DNA from 2 places in the Nocardiopsis sp. NPDC006938 genome. Region 2 is predicted to be linked to the other one. Evidence: predicted binding sites of a transcription regulator. Region 2 holds the regulator's gene; the other holds the start of a gene.
What was found. The regulator HrcA, encoded in region 2, represses chaperone genes, less so after heat shock. The targets are predictions, from matches to a motif close to TTGGCACTCTCNNNNNGAGAGTGCCAA.
Positions count from the first base shown of each region.

Region 1: groL (chaperonin GroEL) is a predicted target of HrcA. The motif match lies at 4,216-4,242, and genes of this name have one in related genera.

Region 1 covers NZ_JBIAGA010000003.1:317,200-328,052, forward strand. The annotation lists gene thrC (threonine synthase) at 1-1,090, shown strand, start outside; gene ACFYL4_RS06915 (ubiquitin-like small modifier protein 1) at 1,155-1,433, shown strand; gene ACFYL4_RS06920 (PadR family transcriptional regulator) at 1,530-2,135, shown strand; gene ACFYL4_RS06925 (ATP-binding cassette domain-containing protein) at 2,277-3,248, shown strand; gene ACFYL4_RS06930 (ABC transporter permease) at 3,245-4,060, shown strand; gene groL (chaperonin GroEL) at 4,407-6,038, shown strand; gene zwf (glucose-6-phosphate dehydrogenase) at 6,149-7,576, opposite strand; gene ACFYL4_RS06945 (NUDIX hydrolase) at 7,768-8,262, opposite strand; gene ACFYL4_RS06950 (hypothetical protein) at 8,333-8,656, opposite strand; gene ACFYL4_RS06955 (hypothetical protein) at 9,057-9,344, shown strand; gene ACFYL4_RS06960 (class I SAM-dependent methyltransferase) at 9,478-10,233, opposite strand; gene ACFYL4_RS06965 (ABC transporter ATP-binding protein) at 10,325-10,853, opposite strand, start outside.
Region 2 covers NZ_JBIAGA010000001.1:311,048-321,900, reverse strand. The annotation lists gene ACFYL4_RS01490 (alpha-amylase family glycosyl hydrolase) at 1-377, opposite strand, end outside; gene ACFYL4_RS01485 (LacI family DNA-binding transcriptional regulator) at 474-1,568, shown strand; gene ACFYL4_RS01480 (DUF5954 family protein) at 1,724-2,737, opposite strand; gene hemW (radical SAM family heme chaperone HemW) at 2,899-4,131, shown strand; gene ACFYL4_RS01470 (DUF4870 domain-containing protein) at 4,212-4,820, opposite strand; gene ACFYL4_RS01465 (DUF4870 domain-containing protein) at 4,851-5,180, opposite strand; gene ACFYL4_RS01460 (DUF3097 domain-containing protein) at 5,892-6,731, opposite strand; gene hrcA (heat-inducible transcriptional repressor HrcA) at 6,909-7,922, shown strand; gene ACFYL4_RS01450 (DUF397 domain-containing protein) at 8,064-8,246, opposite strand; gene ACFYL4_RS01445 (helix-turn-helix domain-containing protein) at 8,236-9,054, opposite strand; gene ACFYL4_RS01440 (hypothetical protein) at 9,226-9,525, shown strand; gene ACFYL4_RS01435 (hypothetical protein) at 9,522-9,755, shown strand; gene ACFYL4_RS01430 (hypothetical protein) at 9,996-10,853, opposite strand, start outside.

The DNA of each region.
Region 1 (10,853 bases), on a different contig from region 2:
GATCGAGAGCGGCCCCAAGAACATCTGGCGCTACCGCTCCCTCCTCCCGGTCCCCGACAACGTGGCCGACCTGCCCAACATGAACCCCGGCCTCACCCCCCTCGTCAGGGCCGACCGCCTCGCCGCCGAACTCGGCCTGCGCTCCCTGTACGTCAAGGACGACTCGGCCAACCCCACGCACTCCTTCAAGGACCGGGTCGTCGCGATCGCCGTCGAGGCCGCCCGCACCTTCGGCTTCACCACGCTCTCGTGCTCCTCCACCGGCAACCTCGCCGGTGCGGTGGGCGCCGCCGCCGCGCGCGCCGGGTTCGACTCGTGCGTGTTCATCCCCGCCGGTCTGGAGGAGGGCAAGGTCGTGATGGCCGCCGTGTACGGCGGGAAGGTCGTGGCCATCGACGGCAACTACGACGACGTCAACCGCTTCTGCTCCGAGCTCATCGGCGACGAGGCCGGGGAGAGCTGGGGCTTCACCAACGTCAACCTGCGGCCCTACTACGCCGAGGGCTCCAAGACGCTGGCCTACGAGATCGCCGAGCAGCTCGGCTGGCGCCTGCCCGAGCAGATCGTCATCCCGATCGCGTCCGGCTCCCAGCTCACCAAGATCGACAAGGGCTTCCAGGAGCTGATCCGGGTCGGCCTGGTCGAGGACCGCCCGTACAAGGTGTTCGGGGCGCAGGCCACCGGTTGCTCGCCGGTCGCCCGCGCGTGGGCCGAGGGGCACGACGTCATCCAGCCGGTCAAGCCGGACACGATCGCCAAGTCGCTGGCGATCGGCAACCCCGCCGACGGCCCGTACGTGCTGGACATCGCCACCCGCACCGGCGGTTCGATCGAGCACGTCGGCGACGACGAGATCGTCGACGCCATCAAGCTGCTGGCCCGCACGGAGGGCATCTTCGCGGAGACCGCAGGCGGCGTGACCACCGGAGTCCTGCGCAAGCTGGTGCGCGAGGGCACGCTCGACCCCGAGGCGGAGACGGTCATCGTCAACACGGGTGACGGGCTCAAGACCCTCAACGCCGTCGACTCGGGCGTCACCGCCACGATCAAGCCGTCCCTGGAGGCCTTCAAGGCCGAGGGCCTGGCCTGATCCCCGGGCCCGCGCCCGCACCCACCACCCCGCGCAGCACCCACGTCCCAGGAGTACGAACACCATGAGCGTCAGCGTCCGCGTGCCCACCATCCTGCGCACCTACACCAACGACGTGTCGGAGGTGACCGCCGAGGGCGGCACCCTGGCCGAGGTCCTCGACGACCTGGAGGCCAACCACCCGGGCATCCGCGCCCGCGTGCTCGACGACAACGGCAAGGTCCGCCGCTTCGTCAACGTCTACGTCGGTGACGAGGACGTCCGCTTCGACCAGGGCCTCCAGACCGAGGTCCGGGACGGCCAGCAGATCTCGATCATCCCGGCCGTCGCCGGGGGCTGCTGACCCCGAGGCACCACACGGACGGGGCGGGCGCCGGAGGGCGCCCGCCCCGTCCGTGTGCCCGTCCCCTCGTAACCTGGGAGGAGGACTCTTCCGGGGATGAGGGTGGCGATGTCGGCGACGCGGTTGTTGGTGCTCGGTGTGGTGCGCATTCACGGGCGGGCGCACGGGTACCGGGTGGGCCGTGAACTCATGGGGTGGGGTGTCGAGGAGTGGGCCAACGTGAAGTGGGGGTCCCTCTACCACGCTCTGCGCAAACTCTCCGAACAGGGCAAGCTCCGTGAGTTCGTGGCCGAGGGGGAGGCGTCCGGCCGGACCTCCTACGAGGTCACCGAGGACGGTGAGGCCGAGTTCCACCGGCTCCTGCGCAAGGCGCTGAGTTCGACCGAGGACGAGGCCCTGCTGTGCGCCGGTGTCACCCTGATGATCGCGCTGACCCGCGCTGAGGCGATCGGCCTGTTGCGGCAGAGGTTGGCACGGTTGGAGGAGGACGAGGCCGAGCTGCGCGCGTCGATGGACCTGCCCGACTCCGAGTGGGGCAAGCCCCCACACGTGCGCGAGCTGTTCCGGTTCTGGTCGTACTCGCTCGACTCGGGCACGGCATGGACCCGGCAGCTGATCTCCTCCCTTGAGACGGGGAGGTACGTCATGGCCGACGACGGACCTGACGACGGTCCCCGGCAGCCGGGACCGCTCCCGGTCTGAGCTGCCCGAGACCCTCGCCCGCCGCGGCGCTGCCCCGCACCGGGTCCCCTTCTGGGACCCACGCCCACGTATTCAAACTTGAACATCCCTTCGGTGTGGTGCATCATGTCCCCGTATTCAAGTTTTAATACGGAGGGCTCGATGATCCGCACACAGGAGCTGACCCGGCACTTCCGGATCGGCAAGGAGACCGTCGAAGCCGTGCGCGGCGTCGACATCGAGGTGGCCGAGGGGGAGGCCGTCGCGCTCCTCGGACCCAACGGCGCGGGTAAATCCACCACCCTGCGCATGCTCACCACGCTTCTCGAACCCACGTCCGGGAGCGCCACCGTCGCCGGGCGCGACGTGCGCGCCGAACCCGCCGAGGTGCGCCGCCGGATCGGGTTCGTCGGGCAGGGCCACGGCGCCGGGGAGGACCAGCGGGTCCGCGACGACCTCCGCACCCAGGGCCTCCTGTACGGCCTGGACCGCCGCGCCGCGGGACGTCGCTCGGACGCCCTGCTGGAGATGCTCGACCTCACCCCCGCCGCCGGGCGCGAGGTCGCCAACCTCTCCGGCGGTCAACGGCGCCGACTCGACATCGCCATGGGCCTGGTCCACCACCCAGATCTGCTCTTCCTGGACGAACCCTCCGCGGGTCTGGACCCCCACAGCCGGGCCAACCTGTGGGAACACGTCGCACGGCTGCGCGCGGAGTTCGGCACGACGATCGTGCTCACCACCCACTACCTGGACGAGGCCGACTCCGCGGCAGAACGGGTCCTGGTCATCGACCACGGCCGCGTGATCGCCGACGGCACGCCGGAGGAACTCAAGGGGCGCGTCTCCGGCGACCTGGTCGGGCTCGCCCTCGCCGACGAGGACCAGGCCCGCGCGGCCGTGGGCGTGGCCGAGCGGATCGCCCCGAACGGCGACGCCGGGGTCCATGACGGACCCGGGGCCCAACACGAGGTGCGGTTCAGGGTGGAACACGGAGACGCGGTGCTCCCCGAACTTCTGCGCGCCCTCGACGCCGCGGGCCTCGACGTGCGTGCCGTCCAGGTGCAGCGGCCCACCCTGGACGACGTGTTCCTGACCCTGACCGGCCGCAGTCTGCGCGAGGAGGACCAGTGACCGCCGTCGACCGGACCGCGACCGTGCCCGATGCGCCCACACGGGCGGCCGGAGGATTCGCGGGGGTGCTGCGCGACACCGGGACCGTCCTCGCGCGCCAGGCGCGACCCGTCCTGGGGCGGCCGTTCATGATCGTCTTCGGAATGCTCCAGCCACTGCTGTACCTGGTGCTGTTCGCGCCACTGCTCACCGGGCTGGCGGGGGCCGAGGGCGAGAACCCGTGGCAGTGGTTCGTGCCCGGCCTGTTGGTGATGCTGGCCCTCTTCACCGCCGGGTTCGCCGGGTTCGGCCTGTTGCCGGAGCTGTCCTCGGGCGAATTCGAGCGGATGCTGGTCACCCCGGTCAGCCGGGTGGCGCTCCTGCTCGGCCGGGTCCTGGGCGATCTCGCGACCATGCTGGTCCAGATGGCGCTCATCCTCGTGCTGGTGCTGCCGTTCGGATTCCGAACCACCGTGCCCGGCGCACTCGCGGGATTCGCCCTGCTCGCCGTGCTGGGGATCGGGCTGGCCACACTGTCGTACCTGGCCGCGATGGTCGCCAAGCACACCTACGTGTTCGCCCCGATCGTCCAGACCGTGATGGTGCCCCTCATGCTCCTCTCGGGTCTGCTCCTGCCGATGGAGCTGGCCCCGGGGTGGCTGTACACGCTGTCGCGGTTCAACCCGGTGGCGCATGTGGTGGACGCCGCCCGGGTGCTCTTCGACGGCGGTCCGTGGGACGGCACGGTCCTGCTCGGTTGGGCGATGGCGCTCGGACTGGCGTGCGTAGCGATGGCTGTGGGCGCACGCTCGATGCGCCGCCTCAACGGCTGAACGGGCGGACCCCTGGTCATCGGGCCGGTGACCGCCCGGCCACCGGTTCCTCCGGGGGTCCGTCCTCTGTTCGCCGAGCGCTCAAACCCGCACGTCGGGGGATGTTTCGCCTGGTCAGTGTGGTTTCTCCGATCGTCGAAATCGTGACCACATCGTTTGCACTCTCCAGGGTCGAGTGCTAAAAAAGGGAGTGGTTAGCACTCACCTTCACCGAGTGCTAACCGGATCGAGGCTGCGAGATCGCGGACCTCCGGCAGCAGGGTTGCCGGAGCGGAAGCGGTCGTCCGTCGCGGGCGCACGCCTCGTCCCATCGCGTATCAGCCCGGTTACGGGAGGACAGAACTCAATGGCAGCCAAACTGATCGCGTTCGACGAGGAGGCCCGTCGCGGCCTCGAGCGCGGCATGAACCAGCTCGCGGACGCCGTCAAGGTCACGCTCGGCCCGAAGGGTCGCAACGTCGTCCTGGAGAAGAAGTGGGGCGCCCCCACGATCACCAACGACGGTGTCTCCATCGCCAAGGAGATCGAGCTCGAGGACCCGTGGGAGAAGATCGGGGCCGAGCTGGTCAAGGAGGTCGCCAAGAAGACGGACGACGTCGCCGGTGACGGTACGACCACCGCCACCGTCCTGGCCCAGGCGCTCGTGCGCGAGGGTCTGCGCAACGTCGCCGCCGGCGCCAACCCGATCGGCCTCAAGCGCGGCATCGAGGCCGCCGTGGCCCGCATCAACGAGGAGCTCGGCAACCTCTCGAAGGACGTCGAGACCAAGGAGCAGATCGCCTCCACCGCCTCCATCTCCGCTGGTGACACCCAGATCGGCGAGACCATCGCCGAGGCGATGGACAAGGTCGGCAAGGAAGGCGTCATCACCGTCGAGGAGGGGCAGACCTTCGGGCTCGAGCTGGAGCTCGCCGAGGGCATGCGCTTCGACAAGGGCTACATCTCGCCCTACTTCGCCACCGACCTCGAGCGCATGGAGACGGTCCTCGAGGACCCCTACATCCTCATCGTCAACTCGAAGATCTCCAACAACAACGAGTTCCTGCCCGTTGTCGAGAAGGTCCTCCAGTCCGGCCGTCCGCTGATGGTCATCGCCGAGGACGTCGCCGACGGCGCCCTCCAGACCCTCGTGGTCAACAAGATCCGCGGCACCTTCAAGTCCGTCGCCGTCAAGGCCCCGGGCTTCGGTGACCGCCGCAAGGCCCAGCTCGGCGACATCGCCGTGCTGACCGGCGGTCAGGTCATCACCGAGGAGGTCGGCCTCAAGCTCGAGAACACCGAGCTCGACCTGCTCGGCCGCGCCCGCAAGATCGTCGTCACCAAGGACGAGACCACCATCGTCGACGGTGCCGGTGACGCCACCGCCATCGCCGGTCGCGTGAACGAGATCCGCAACGAGATCGAGCGCACCGACTCCGACTACGACCGCGAGAAGCTCCAGGAGCGTCTCGCGCGCCTGGCCGGCGGCGTGGCCGTCATCAAGGCCGGTGCCGCCACCGAGGTGGAGCTCAAGGAGCGCAAGCACCGCATCGAGGACGCCGTTCGCAACGCCAAGGCCGCGGTCGAGGAGGGCATCCTGCCCGGTGGCGGCGTCGCGCTGCTCCAGGCCAGCGTCCCCGCGTTCGAGAAGCTGGACCTCGACGGTGACGAGGCCATCGGCGCCGACATCGTGCGTCGCGCCATCGCCGAGCCGCTCAAGCAGATCGCGGTCAACGCCGGTCTCGAAGGCGGCGTCGTGGCGGACAAGGTCAAGAACCTGGAGCCCGGGTTCGGCCTGAACGCCGCCAGCGGCGAGTACACCGACCTGTTCAAGGACGGCGTCATCGACCCGACCAAGGTCACCCGTTCCGCCCTGCAGAACGCGTCGTCCATCGCTGGTCTGTTCCTGACCACCGAGGCCGTCATCGCCGACAAGCCGGAGAAGGCCGCGGCTCCCGCCGGCGACCCGACCGGTGGCATGGGCGGCATGGACTTCTAGCAGGTCCGTGACACCGGGCGCGAGCCCGTAGGCGCCTGAGGTCGATACGCGACCTCGCCCGCGACGACCGGGCGGCCCCACCAGGGCCGCCCGGTTTCGCTCGTCCCGGGTCACTCCCCGGCCGCGCCCTGGGGCCGGATCGCGTCGGCCAGAGGATGCCAGCCCCGGTCACCGGGAAGGACCCGCGCCGACTCCGGCCCGTAGGAGCCCCGGGGATAGGGCTCGGGCCGCGCCGTGTCGCGCAGGAGCGGGTCCACGATCCGCCACGACTCCTCGACCACGTCGAAGCTCACGAACCGCTCGGGGTCGCCCGCCACGGCGTCGCGCAGCACGTGGTCGTAGGCCTCGTGACCCCGCCCCAACTGGCGCTCCACGTCGGCGCCGAGCACCAGTCGGGCCGCCGAGTCGCCCTCGGCCCCGGGTTCGTTGAGCAGCATCTCGAAGGTCACCCCGGACCACGGCTCCAGCTGGAACCGGACCAGGTTGGCAGGGCCCGGGTAGAGGACGGGTGCGGGGCGCCGGAGCTCGGCCACCACCTCCCACGCGGTGAGCGGCATGTTCTTGCCCGAGCGCACGTAGAACGGCACCCCCGACCAGCGGCGGTTGTCCACCCACATGCGCAGCGCGAAGAAGGTCTCCGAGGTGGAGTCGGGCCGCACCCCCTCCGTGTCCAGGTAGCCGTCGTAGCGGCCCCGGACGGCGTCGGCCGGTTCGAGGGTGCGCACGGCCCGCAGCAGACGCAGCTTCTCGTCCTTGAGCGCGACGGCGCCCGTGGTCACCGGGGCGTCCATGGTGAGCAGGGCGAACAGTTGGAGGAGGTGGTTCTGGAACACGTCCCGGACCGCCCCGGCGGCGTCGTAGAAGGAGCCCCGGTCGTCCACCCCGAAGTCCTCGGCCATGGTGATCTGCACGTTGTCCACGTACGTCCGGTTCCACACGGGCTCCAACAGGGTGTTGCCGAACCGGGTCACCGGAAGTCCGCGGATCGGTTCCTCTCCGAGGAAGTGGTCGACCAGGTACAGGCTCTCCGAGGGAAAGCAGTCCAGGAGCGCCCGGTGGAGTTCGCGGGCCGAGGCGAGGTCGTGCCCGAAGGGCTTCTCCACGACCAGACGGCTGTCGCGGTGCAGCCCCGCCTCCGCGAGCGAGCGGGCGACCGTCGTGAACAGGGCGGGTGGTACCGCGAGGTAGTGGGCGGTGTGCGAACCCTCGGGGAGGAGGGCGGCCAGGTCCGCGTAGGTGCCGGGGTCGTTGAGGTCACCGGCGACCAGGGTCATCCGGTCCGTGAGGGAGCGCAGGGCCGCCTCGTCGACGGTGGTGCCGCGCTCGGAGTCCGTCTCGGCGAGGTGCTCGGTGACGGCCTCGCGGGTGCGGCGCCGCAGGGTCTCGGTGTCCCAGTCGCAGCGGGCCACCCCCACGATCCGGGTGCGGGGCTCCTCCCGGGTGGCCAGGTGGTAGAGGGCGGGCATGAGGTACTTCCGGGCGAGGTCCCCGGTCACCCCGAAGATCACCAGGGTGTCGGCGTTGGGTCCCGTGGTCATGCTGTCCCCCCGTCGGCTGCCGGTGCGCGGTCCGCGCACGGTGGCGGTACCCGGTTCGCACCGGTGACGCGCCCAAGGGCGGGCCAAGAAAGGGTGACCGGGCCGCCGAGGTCCCAGAGTTCACGAGGTGCTCGGGGTCCAGGGCCACCTCGACCCCGATCCGCCGGTCGGAGCGGGCCCGGTCGGGGGGTCTAGGGGCGGGGAGGGCGATCCGCGCCCGTGGCGTCGAGCCAGGCCCGGACCGCCGCCCCCACCTGCGGGGTGAGGTCGCTGGCCGCGTACTCCTCGGCGGGAAGCCACCGGTACGCCGTGTGCTCGTCGGAGAGCACCACCTCCGCGCCGTCGTGGGGGAGGGCGAAGGTGAACTGGCGCTTGGGGAACCCGTGCCGGGACACGTAGTCGAACCAGGTCACGAAGGGGTCCAGGGGGAGCGGCCCGCCGGGCCGACCGATCTCCTCGCGTAGCTCCCGGGCCAAGCCGTCCAGGACCGTCTCCCCGGGGTCGACCCCGCCCGAGGGCAGGCTCTCCGCGCCGGGGAAGGACGTGTCGTCGTCGCGGCGGCGGAGCAGGAGGATCTCACTCCGCGCGTTCCGGTGCACGATCGCGCCCGCCGAGAACCGCGTGATCCCCGCTCGGCGCGCGGCCTCGTCCAGGTCGGCGAAGGTCACGGGTCCCATGGAGCTCATGGGCCGACCGTATCCGGACGGACGCCGGGGGCACGGGCGGCCCGGGCCCGGGGCGCGGGCTCCCGGGGCGTCACCGCGGCCCGGTGACGCGCAGGGCCACCAGGGTGGCGACCAGCCAGGCCGCCCCGGCCACCGCCAGAGTGGCGGCGGCGGGAGCTCCGGCGACGTGGGCCAGGCCTCCGAGTGTGAGAGGGGGGAGGACGGTGCCGCCCAGGACGAGGAGGGCGGCCGAGGCCCGTTCCGCCGCTGAGCCCGCGCGGGTCCTCGCCCTGAACCGGGCCCAGAGCCCTCCCGAGCCGATGCCCGCCTCCATCCGGTAGGTGAAGGGGGTCCGGTCGATGTCGACGTCCGCTCTCGCGCGCGGGGGTTCGTCGTCCAGACGAATCTCCCTCACGCGGTCTTCCCGAGCCTGCCGCTCCTGCGGGAGCCGGCCTCGGGGATCTCCCATGAACGAACCTCCAGACGTTGGCGTACGGGGGCGGTGCCGCGCCCGGGCCGGTGGGTCCGGGGCAGGCGCCGATGACGCCGGAGCGCCGAGTGTCCACGCCGGGATCGTAGCATGGAGGCTGTTTTCATGCATCAAACATGATGCGAGAAGATGTATTTTCCCTTCACGACAGGCATCTGTTAGGGTCTTCTTAGCCTTACCAAAGATGCGATCGGGATCGGGGGCGGGAATGGCCGGAGCCGGCGAGCGGTGGGTTCCGGCTCCGTGCCCTCGCGCGAGGCCGCGTTCCACGCGTCTTCCCGCTGTTCGAGCCCACCGTCGTCACGTCACAGAGCGAGGTCGCGCCATGTCGTCCCACAGCACGGAAACGGAACTGACCGACTCCTCCCAGGGGCGGGGACGTCCGGCCGGGAGAAGGCCCGCCGGTTCGTCGGCGCGGGTCACCGTCAACCTCACCGCGCGCTCCACCAAGGCGCTGGAGGAGGCCGTCGCCGCCACGGGTGACACCCAGACCGACGTCATCAACCGGGCGCTCCAGGTGTACGCGTACCTGGAGTCGGTCATGGCCGAGGGCGGCCACGTGTACGTGGAGAACGCCGAGCGCCAGGAGCGCGAGCGCCTGCGCTTCTTCTGACGCTCCGCCGCCGTCGTGCCGCCCGCCCCTCCTCCCGTGACCTCCCGACCCTGGGCGCCGAGTGCCCACACACCAACGCACGCGGTCGGGAGCGGGCTCCGGGAACACCGCCGGAGCCCGCACGGACGCCTCCTCAGACCCGCAGGAGGGTGAGGTAGGCGAAGCCGAGGGTCTCCCGCTGGCCGTGCACACGGGCGTGACGGTGTCGGTCGGCCCGGTCGCGGACCTCGTCGAAGTCGGGGGAACCGGGGTTCTCCGCCAGCCAGTCCTCCCAGCCCAACGCGTGCAGGTTCTCGAACTCGTCCCACTCGTCCACGGTGGTCTCCGCCAGCGCGATCAGCCGGAAGCCGTGGGAGAGCGCGAAGTCCACCAACTCCGGAAGCGGGCGGTGCTGCGCGCGCGGGACGGACGGCATGGCGGCCATCTCCGCGTCGGTCGGCGGCCGCTTCCAGAAGCACTCTCCGAACACCGCCCGGCCGCCCGGGCGGGTCAGGTCGGCCAGGGCCTCCAGGGCGTTGGCCGTGTGCGTCACCGGGTCGCCGCCCCAGACGTGGCTAGCACCGATGTTGAGCACCACGTCCGCGCGCCCGCCCCGCCACGCGCCCGCGTCCCCGGCCACCAGCTCGACCCGGTCGGCGAGACCGCGCTCCTCGGCGTTGGCGCGGCCGAACCGCACGTAGTCCTCGCTGAGGTCGATGCCGAAGCCGGTCGCGGTGGGCGCGGTGGCCAGCGCACGCAGCAGGAGCTCGGCCCAGCCGCAGCCGATGTCCACCAGGTGGCGGCCCTCCAGCGGGCCGAGGGAGCGGATCAGCCGGACGGCCCGCTCGTCGTTGAGCGGGCCGTTGAAGTCGACGTCGCGGTACAGGGGGGGAATATCCGGGGTGGTCATCCGCGCAGTGTCACCCGGACGGGGACGCCGTGTCCACCGGTTTTCGGCGGGTCGGTGCCGGTGCGGTCCCCGGCCCCCGGGCCCCGCGGACTCAGCCCTCGCCGTGCCAGGCGTGCCACAGCGCGGCGTAGGAACCGCCCCGGGCCAGGAGCTCGTCGTGGGTGCCGAGCTCGACGATCTCCCCACCGTCCACCACCGCGACGCGGTCCGCGTCGTGCGCGGTGTACAGGCGGTGGGCGATGGCCACCACGGTGCGCCCCGCCAGGACCCCGGCGAGCGAGCCCTCCAACCTGCGGGCCGAACGCGGATCGATCATCGAGGTGGCCTCGTCCAGAACCAGGACCTGCGGGTCGGCCAGCACCACGCGGGCCAGGGCCAGCTGCTGCACGTGGGCCGGGTCGAGGGCCTCCTGGCCCGAGCCCACCCGGGTGTCCAGCCCCTCCGGCAGCGCCCGCACCCAGGAGTCGGCGTCCACCGCCTCCAGGGCTCGCCACAACCGGTCGCGGTCCACGTGCTCGTCCTCCAGCGCCAGGGCGAGGTTCTCGGCGACCGTGCCCCGGAACACGTGGCTCTCCTGGCTGAGCAGGATCACGCGTTCACGACGCTCCTCGGGGGTCGAC
Region 2 (10,853 bases):
CGGGCCGCGCTGCCCGGCTCGGCCGCCACGGCCTCGCGGAACCAGCGGTGCGCCGAGGAGGAGTGGTTGGGGACCACGTCGATGATCACGCGGATGCCCAGCTCGTGGGCGGTGGACAGGAGGGCGTCGAAGTCCTCCAGGGTGCCGAACCGGGGGTCGACGTCGCGGTAGTCGGCGACGTCGTAGCCTCCGTCCGCCAGCGGCGAGACGTAGAAGGGGGTCAGCCAGATCGCGTCCACGCCCAGCTCGGCCAGGTGGGGGAGGCGCTCGCGGATGCCGGTGAGGTCGCCCTCGCCGTCCCCGTTGGAGTCGGCGAAGCTGCGCACGTAGATCTGGTAGATGGCGGCCTCGCGCCACCAGTGCGACTGGTCCTTCATCTGTGGGGGTCCTTCCGGATCATGGCTGCAAGTTCTTGCGCAAGATTACCGCCAACTTTCGTCCCTGTGACGGTAATCTCGACTAGAGTTGCCCGTATGGGTCCACGACTTGCCGACATCGCGCGGCACGCAGGCGTCAGCGAGGCCACCGTCTCGCGGGTGCTCAACGACAAGCCCGGGGTCGGCAGCGACACGCGCAAGGCCGTCCTCACCGCGCTCGACGTGCTCGGATACGAACGCCCCGCCCGGCTGCGCCAGCGCTCCGCCGGACTGGTCGGCATGGTCATCCCCGAGTTGGAGAACCCGGTCTTCCCGATGTTCGCCCAGGCGGCCGAGGGCGCCCTGGCCCAGCGCGGCTACACCCCGGTGCTGTGCACCCAGACCCCCGGCGGGATATCCGAGGACGAGTACGTGGAACTCCTGCTGGAGCGCAACGTCTCCGGCATCCTCTTCGTCTCCGGCAAGCACGCCGACACCTCCGCCTCCCACGAGCGCTACCAGGCCCTGGTCTCCCGGCGGCTGCCCATCGTGCTGGTCAACGGATACACCGAGTCCATTCCGGCGGCCTTCATCTCCGCCGACGACCGGGAGGCCGGGCGTTTGGCCGTCAACCACCTGGTCGCCCTCGGACACACCCGGATCGGGTTCACCAGCGGACCCGAGCGCTACGTCCCCGTCCGCCGCAAGCTGGAGGGCTACCACCAGGCGCTCGCCGAGCACGGCCTCGACGGCGAGGACCTCGTCCAGCTCTCCCTGTTCGGAGTGGAGGGGGGACACGCCGCCGCCGGACGCCTCATCGAACGCGGCGTCACCGCCATGGTCTGCGGCTCCGACATCATGGCGCTGGGCGCCATCCGCGCCGCCCGCCAGCACGGCCTGCGCGTGCCCCAGGACTTCTCCGTGGTCGGTTACGACGACTCACAGCTGATCGCCTTCACCGACCCGCCGCTCACCACCGTCCGCCAGCCCGTCAACGCGATGGCACTGGCAGCCGTGCGGGCCCTGTGCGACGAGATCGCCGGGCACCCCGTTTCGCACTCCGAGTACGTCTTCGACCCCGAACTGGTCGTACGCGGCTCCACGGCCGTCGCCCCGGCCGCCCGGGTGTCCGGCCCGACCGCGCCGCACACCCGGCTGGAGTCGCCCGCCCCGTTGCGCCGCGACCCCCAGGACGCCGCCCACGGCGTCTGAGCGCCGGGAGCCGCGCGAGGGGCGGCCCCCGGCACGCGCGAGCCCCGCGCGGGGCCGACCCGCCTACGGCCCCGGCACGGGACCGGGGCCCTACGCCGGGAGGCTGCGCCGAGGCCCGGCGGTGTCCGTCACGCGGTCTCCCGGTGGGGACCGCCTCAGCCGACGCGTCCGTCGTGACCGGGCAGGAATCGCCGGTGCGCCTCGGTCACGGGGGGAGGTACCGGGGCCTCGTCCCACTCCAACCCGTTGGTGTCGGCGTGCTCCTTGTGCGACACCGCCACCGGTTCGTGGAACTCCGGGTCGCTCTCACGGGGCGGCTCGGGCCCGTCGAAGCCCGAGCGCGCCGCCCGGACCGTGCGGGCCAGGTGGAAACTGCGGTTCAGTACCCGGATCGGACCGTCGCCGCCCTCGACGCGTTGCGTGGCCACCGCGCGTCCGATCGCCTCCGTCTCCTCCTCACCGATGCCGTCCATCTCGGTGTACACCGAGGGGCGGGAACGGGCGTCGAAGTGGGTGAGCCAGTAGGACCGGGCGTCCGCGGGATCGGAGAACTCCGGGCCGTAGGGGCCCCACGTGCGCCGGACCGCGTCGTGTACCAGCCACTGGAAGTCCGGATTCAGGATCGCCACGTCCGGGTAGGCGCAACTCCGGATCGCGCCGTCCATCCGCACCTCCTCAGGAAAGTGCTGGGGGAGGCTGCCGCGAAGGATCTCGCCCCGGGCCTGCTGGGCCAGCGCGTCCTCCTCCCAGTCCCGGGTCAGGTCCATGCCGGACCAGTACCCGTCCTCCTCGCCCGCGACCGACTCCGTCGGGTGGTCGACCGGGTCGCAGGGGCGCGGAGCCTCGGGAAGACCGTCCACGAACCTCAGGAACCGTTCGATCCGCGCCACCCGGTAGCGGGTGCCCAGGACACGGACCTCGTCGTGGCGTTCCCACGAGAGCAGGACCTCGGCGTCGTGGAACTCCCGGTACTCATGGGCGAGGCGGGGGTCGCCCTCCCGCTCCCTGGCCCGACAGCAGAAGTGGTTGACCAGCTCGTCGCGGCCGCCCTGAGGCGAGTTGCTCGGTGACCGCAGGGTGAGCCAGGTGCCGTCCACCTCCATGACCGGTTGGTACAGCGGATAGGTGACGCGCAGGGGAGCGGGCTTCGGTGCCTGTGAGGGGTCCATCCTCTGATTGTGCGCACAGGAGCCCGATCCGAGGGGGTTTTCGGCGAAACCATCCGGCGGGGACCGGTCGCGGGGGCCGCGCGGGGGCCCGGCGACGCGTCGGAGGCCGCCCCCGGACCCGGGGTGTCAGGGCACGTCGCCGGGTCGGTGACACTGGAGGCATGCCATCCGTAGCCCTCGACGGCGAACCCGTGCCCCGGACCGGGGAACTCCCCGCAGACTCACTCGCCGAACTCGGCGGCCGCCCACTCGGGTTCTACGTCCACGTGCCCTTCTGCGTCACCCGCTGCGGCTACTGCGACTTCAACACCTACACGGCCGACGAACTCGTCTCCCGTGACGGCACCGCCACCGCCTCCCGGGAGACCTACGCCGGGCAGGCCGCGGCCGAGGTCGCCCTGGCCGACCGCGTCCTGACCGGCGAGCGGCCCCTGGTGAGCACCGTGTTCGTCGGGGGCGGCACCCCCACTCTGCTCTCCCCGGAGGACCTCGGACGCGTCCTCGGCGAGATCCGCGACCGCTTCGGGCTCACCCCCGACGCGGAGGTCACCACCGAGGCCAACCCCGAGACGGTCGACCCCGACTACCTGGCCCGCCTGCGCGAGGCCGGGTTCACCCGCGTCTCCTTCGGCATGCAGAGCGCCCGCCCCCACGTCCTGCGCGTCCTGGAGCGGGGCCATACCCCGGGCCGCCCCGAACAGTGCGTGGCCTGGGCCCGCCAGGCCGGGTTCGAGCACGTCAACCTCGACCTCATCTACGGCACCCCGGGGGAGAGCGACCAGGACTGGGCCGCCTCCCTGGAGGCCGCCATCGGTGCCGGGCCCGACCACGTCTCCGCCTACTCGCTCATCGTCGAGGAGGGCACCCGGCTCGCCGCCCGCGTCCGCCGGGGCGAGCTCACCGAGCCCGACGACGACGCCATGGCCGACCGCTACCTCATGGCCGACGAGGCCCTCTCCGCCGCCGGGTACACCCCCTACGAGGTGTCCAACTGGGCCCGCAGCACCGAGGGCCGTAGCGCCCACAACATGCTCTACTGGACCGGCGGCCACTGGTGGGGGGTCGGCCCGGGCGCGCACAGCCACGTGGGCGGGACCCGCTGGTGGAACGTCAAGCACCCCGCCGCCTACGCCGCCCGCCTGGCCGCCGGCGACAGCCCCGCCCACGCCCGCGAGGTGCTCACCGAGGCCGAACGCCGGTTCGAGCGCGTCCTGCTGGAGCTGCGCGTGGACGGAGGCTGCCCGCTGGAGCTGCTGGACGCCTCGGGGCTGGCCGCGGCCGAACGCCTGGTCGGTGAGGGGCTCCTGGACGCACGGGCGCACGCCGGGGGCCGGGCCGCGCTGACCCGCCGCGGCCGCCTGCTCGCCGACGCCGTGGTGCGCGACCTCACCTGAGGCGCGCCCCGCACCCGACACGCACACGAAGGAGGGGCCCGGCACACGGCCGGGCCCCTCCTCACGCGTGGAACGTCGGGCTACTTCACCCAGGTGACGTCCATCGGGTACCGGGCCCACTCACCCCGGTCCACCGCCGACGCCGCGCGGAAGCCGGAGACGATCGAGAAGATCAGCAGGGCGAACCAGGTCAAAACGCCGATGAGCAACCACGCCAGGACGCTGGAGACGAGGTAGCCGATCAGCATGACCAGCTGGAAGCTGAGCGCCCGGGCGGCCTGGTCGCGCACGTAGGGCGACTCGTCCTTCTTCGTGATGTACACGATGAGCGGCAGGAGCCAGCCGAGGAAGCCACCGCCGATGTGGGCGAGCTTCGCCGAGCTGCGCTCCGCCTCGCTCGGCACGTAGGAGCCGTAGCCCTGGGCGCCGGGCTGCTGGTAACCGCCGTACTGGCCGGGGGGAGGCGGGTAACCGCCCGGCTGCTGGTAGCCGCCCTGGGGGTAACCACCGGGCTGCTGGTAGCCGCCCTGGGGCGGCGGCGGGTAGCCGCCGCTCTGCTGGCCGGTGTAGGGAACGGGAGGACCACCGGGAGCGGCGCCCTGCTGCGGGTAACCGGGCGGGGGCGGGTAGCCCCCGGACTCGCCCTGACCGTAGGGGTCGTGGGGGTTCGGGTTGTTCGGGTAGGACATGGTGGTTCCTTGGTGTATGGGAGCGGGCTACTACTTCAGGAGCCGGATGCTCACGGGGTAGCGGTACCAGATCCCCTTGTTGGCTCCGGACGCCCCCAGGACGCCGAAGACGATGCAGGCGATCCACACGAGGGCGATCAGCAGGTAGCCGATCCAGGACAGGCTGGGGAAAAAGATACCCAAGCCGAAGAACACGACGCCAGCGAAGACGTAGGGGATCAGCATAGTGATCTGGAAGTTCGCCGCTTCCGCCGCGTGGTGGCGCACGAACGGAGACCGCTCGCGCCGGGCGAAGTAGATCGCCAGCGGCGGTATCCAGCCGAGGAAGGCGATGACGAACCCGGTCAGGTGCGCGAGCATCGAGGCCGTGACGGGGTCGCCGTCGCCGGGGGCGGTCGGGCCCTGCGGGGCGGTGTAGCCCTGGACCCGCGTTTGCTGCTGGTACGGCTGGCCGTAACCGGCCACCGCGGGGGCCTGTGGGAACTGCGGCGGTTGCGGCGCCTGGGGCGGCTGGGGTGCCTGGGGTGAGGCGCCGGTGTGCGTGGCCCATTCCTGCCGCTGCCCGGCGGTGTGCCCCCATCCGGTCTGGGCCCCGGACTGACCGTACGCCGCTGGCCGCTGGCCGCCGGTCGGCTGGTTCCAGGCGGGCTGCGCCCCGGTCTGCGGCCCCGGAGTCCGACCCTGGTGCGGCTGTCCCCAGCCCCGCTGCTCACCGCTGACCTGCGGGGCCCGGGGGCCGCCGTGGGCCTGGTCGTACGCCTGGGCCCGCTGTTGGTGGGAGGGCGCTCCCCAGCCGGGGTGCGGCCCGCTCTGGGGGGCCTGGGCGTGCTCCTGGACCTGCCGGTCGGCGTCGGACCCGTCCCGTTCGGCTCGCCCGCCGCTGCGCTCCGACGGGTTCGGGGGCGACTGCGGCCGGCCCTGGGGGTCATCCGGCGACGGATGACTGGACGGGGTCTCGCTCATGCTCTCCCTCGACTCCGCTGTTGGGTGCGCTGGGCGCGGTGCTGACCGGACGGACGGGACCGGGACGCCGGCCCCGAGACCCCATCAGACCACGCGCTCGCGACAATCCTAGTGTTCCGGGGCGTGCGGTCCCGTGACGAAGTCGATGAGCTCCTCCACCCGGCCCAGCAGCGACGGTTCGAGGTCCCCGTAGCCGCGGACCGATCCCAGGATGCGGCGCCAGGCCTCCCCCGTCTCCATCCGCCACCCCAGGGCGTCCACGACGCCCTCCTTCCAGGGCAGCCCCTTCGGGACCTCGGGCCAGGCTCCGATCCCCACCGAGCCCGGGCGCACCGCCTGCCACACGTCCACGTAGGGGTGGCCGACGACGAGGACGTCCGCGCCCCGCACGCGCTCGGCGATCCGGCTCTCCTTGGACCCCGGCACCAGGTGGTCCACCAGCACCCCCAGCCGCCGTCCCGGCCCCGGGGCGAACTCCGCCACCACGGCGGGGAGGTCGTCGACCCCCTCCAGGAACTCCACGGCCACGCCCTCCACCCGAAGGTCGTGCCCCCACACCTTCTCCACCAGCTCGGCGTCGTGGGCGCCCTCCACGTAGATCCGGCTCTCCCGGGCCGTGCGGGCCCGCGCGCCGGTCACCGCGATCGAGCCCGAGGCGCTGCGCAACGGACCCCGCGGCGCCGCCGCCGGGCGCACCAGCGTCACCGGCTCGCCGTCCACCAGGAAGGCGGCCGGGCCCAGCTCGAACACCCTGCGGCGCCCGCCCCGGTCCTCCAGGGTCACCGCGACCTTGTCCCAGGACACCACGGCCCCGCAGAAGGTCTCGTCGGCGTCCTCCACGACCAGGTCACGGGTGAGGGGTATCTCGCGCACCGCACCCTTCTTCGGTCGCCGCCAGTCTCCCGCCAGAACGTCGCGGCCGTAACGGCCGGTTCCCTTGGTAACCACGGTGGTGCAGTCTACTGGTGCGGGGCCCGCGACACCCGTGGGCGGTGGCGCACGTCGCCGGTCCCGCAGGGAAGAAGCGCCCCCCGTCACGGTGTTGCTGCGAGCGGGTAGCCGGGAGGGTTTGCGCCCGGGCATAGAATTAGCACTGAGAACCTTGGAGTGCCAGGAGGTGGCGAGTTGCTGGATGAGCGCAAGCTCGCGGTCCTGCGTGCGGTCGTCGAGGACTTCGTCAACACCAACGAACCCGTGGGTTCGCGGGCGCTGGCGGACCGCCACCCCCTCGGTGTCTCCCCGGCGACCATCCGCAACGACATGGTCGCGCTGGAGGAGGACGGCTACATCACCCAACCCCACACCAGTGCGGGACGGGTGCCCACCGACAAGGGCTACCGGCTCTTCGTCGACCGGCTCTCCTCCGTCAAGCCCCTCTCGGCGGCCGAGCGCAGGGCCATCGAGTCCTTCCTCGGCGGCGCCGTGGATCTCGACGAGATCGTCGCCCGCACGGTCCGGCTGCTCGCGCAGCTCACCCGTCAGGTGGCGATCGTCCAGTACCCGTCGCTGACCCGCTCGTCGGTCCAGCACGTGGAGCTGGTGCCGCTCGGCGGCCAGCGCATCATGATGGTCGTCATCACCAACACCGGCCGGGTCGAACAGCGTGTCATCGACGTGCTGGGCTCGGTCAGCGAACACGTGGTCGACGACCTGCGCGCCATGCTCAACCGCGCCATCGCGGGCAAGCACCTCGGCGACGTGCCGGACGCGGTGGAGGACCTGCCCGCCCAGGTCGCGCCGGAGGACCGGCCGGTCGCGGTCGCGGTCCTCACCGTCCTGCTGGAGAGCCTCGTGGAACGTCACGAGGAGAAGATCGTCCTGGCGGGCACCGCCAACCTCGCGGCCGTCGACTTCGCGGCCAGCCTGCGCGAGGTGCTGGAGGCGTTGGAGGAGAACATGGTCCTCATCCGACTGCTCGGCGAGGCCAAGGACCCCTCCATGCTCACGGTGCGCATCGGCGCGGAGAACTTCCACGAGGGTCTTCGGTCCACTTCCATCGTGTCGGCCGACTACGGTGTGGGAAACCAGTCGCTGGCCAAGATCGGAGTGGTGGGACCCACCCGTATGGACTACCCAGGGACCATGGGCGCCGTCCGTGCGGTGGCCCGGTATGTCGGACAGATTTTGGCAGGACAGTAACTCAGTGGCCCTGTGACCTGTGCCGATGACCTCCAGCAGGGGGTTGAACGCTCTGAATATACCTTGCCGGTACGACATTGCGAAGCCCCCTGCCCAAGTGGGGGTCAGGGGGCTCTGAGAGGGCTTCTGAGGGGTCTAGCGCTACTTGGCCCTGACAACCCCGAGGAAGGCGCTCCACTCGCTCTGTGAGGCTTCCAGGTGCCCCAGGTGGCGGTTCTGGGTGTCTCGGACAGCAGCCCCCTCACCAGTGGCCTTGGCCTCAACGCAGTTTCCACCGTTGCCATGCGAGTAGCTGGATTTCTTCCAACCATCGTTAAGCCCCATCTTGGGACCCCCTTCGGATCTCATACAGCCGCTTGAGCGACTTCTCTACCGACAGAGCCGCACCTTGTAGGTCTCCAAAGAGCCTATCGAACCTCCTTACCACCTTCGGATCAGTCACCATCGAACCCGAGATCGCATCCTCCACGTACAGCGTGTCCGGCCTGTCAGCGAAGGTCAGCAGCGAGAAGGAGGAGGTTGAGGGAGGCTGTTCACACTCCGGGGGGATGATGTGCAGCCGAACGTTGGTCTCCACCGCTTCCACCAGCCGATCTAGCTGGTTAGCCATGATCTCTGGTCCCCCGATACGTGCGGTCAATGCAGCCTCATTGAGGATCAGCACCATTCGTGGAGCCTGGTCAGACTTCCACAGCAGTTGCCGACTCATGCGGCCTTCAACGGTTTCCTGGATTTTCCCATCAGTCTCAAGAGGATTGTTGGCCTTGATGAGGGTGTGAGCGTAGGGCTCTGTCTGGAAGAGGCCAGGGATGACTACGGTCTCAAACTCTCGGATGAGCACAGCCCGGGGCTCAGCCTTGACCCGCTCACCAAGCCACTCGGGGTAAGCCTTGCGGTTGCTCAGCCGTTCCCAGAGAGACGCAAGCTCCCCACCAGCTCCTACCAGCTCATCCAACTGGACAGCCATGTCACGGCTTGGCCAGTAGGTTCCCTTCTCGAATCCCGAGATCAGTGAATCAGAGCAGTTCAGGACCACCGAAAGGGACACTTGGGTCTTACCTGACCCAGAACGGAATCGCCTGAACTCGGTTCCCCACTCCTTGGCATGTGGCTTGACCTGCCTCTTTGCCATTTTTCCACCTTTCTGAAGCAGAATCTCAGCAGCCGCTACCGCTTCTGTCAGATTTTCGCACCTCTCCAATAACCCTAGGTTCTCCACGCCTTGTCTCGGAAGATCAGAACTCAGCCCGGGGCTTTCGGGCAGCTCATATGGGGCTTTCGGTACCAGTGGGGGGAAGCAGACATGACGACAACGAGGGAAGCAGCGAAAGCACTCTGCCTGGAGCTGGACAAGCTTGGGCTCAAACCACTGCCTCAGCCGAACATGGTGATCCTGGTGAGGAAGGAAACCCAAGAGCAGCCGATCAGGCTCATGAGGACCGATGCCGGTGAGTGGTGCTGGTGGTGGTGCTGGGAGCCCTACCGCACTGACGACAACTGGGAGTACGAACTTGCCGTTCCCGTAGGCCAGGAGCAGGAGCTTGCTAAGCGCCTGGAGAACGTGCTCAGCCTCTCGGCTCTGGAAGAGAAGGTCATCAGGTGAGTCACACCAGGGTTCGGTATGAGGCCACGGTGCCAGCGAAGCTGGGGGAGGCTCTGAACTTCCTCGGGCTGGAAGGTGTGGAGTTCCCCGAAGGCCCGAAGAAGCTCCATGCCTCAGCGATCGGCCTCCTGAACCTCTCCGAGAGGGGGACGCTCTTCCGTTGCTCCAGAGGAGCCGTAGTGGTCAGGGCAGACCACACCATGATCACGTTCTCCAAGCTTGATCTGTGAGAGCAAAACCCCGGACCCTAATCCCCCGTAGCCGAAGAGCCCTCTCCCAAATTAACTTCCCCGGGGAGAGGGCTCTTCTCTGTGTTTGCCACTTAGAACCACGCTATGAGCACGTCATCACGGGTTTCAACCCCCTTGAATTCCGAGGATCTTCGGGGGAGATTCAAGGGATGTTCGAGGGTTATTCAGGGGAGATTCAGGCTTGCTTCGGGGGAGTTCAGGGTAAATTCAACACAATGGTCAATCATTGTTAATGAGGTAATCGAAGCAATCCTGGCAGATTACTTCGTGCTCATCAGGGATGTACAAGCCGAAGCACTGGGAGCACTGTTCCAAGTTGCGAATGTAGTCGCCGCATCCAAAGCAAGCCGCTTCGGGATGCTTCTCCCCAAAGAGGGAAACGTTTCGCACAAGCATCTCTTCGGCGCAGTGAGGGCAAGTTTCCGTTGGATCATCAGCCCCACGGGAGATGTCTCTTGGGGAAGCCTCTAGAACGATGTCCACGAACTCATCAAAGAGGTCTTGTGACTGGCTCCACTCCCGAGAGCAGTACCGGCATCGGAGTTCGTTGGGGTCCAGAGGTAGTGCCAACTGTGTGCAGTTCGGGCACTGGGGAATAGCAAAGTCTGTCTTCATCAGCTCAGGCCTGATTCGGCTCAGCCTCTGCTCAACGAACCTCTTGATTTTGCTAGTGCCTTCCCGGATCTCGTCAAGATCGGCGTGAAGAGTTTCAAACTCCTCTTCAAGGAACCGGATCAGGAAGTCCAAGACCTTCACCGATAGCGCTTCCAGGGCTGCTGTTGAGTTGGTGTCACCCCAGTGCTGTAAGGCGTTCCTTCGGTTGCTGAGAAGGTCGATCCCAGTCTTCTCCCCTTTGGTGATTTTCACTCCGAAGTCCCGCTTCAGAACCTTGATGGCTACTTTCAAGGAGATGCTTCGGAATCTGCCAGCTTGAAAATCTTCATAGCTGGTCTCATCAGGGTCCTCAACTACGTGTTGCCAACCCTCTTGCCAAAGACGGTGTTTGAGGATCACCTCAACAGCACCATGAAGATGCAGGATGACGTACTTCAGATTCCTGGGGTTGTGCTTAGCCTC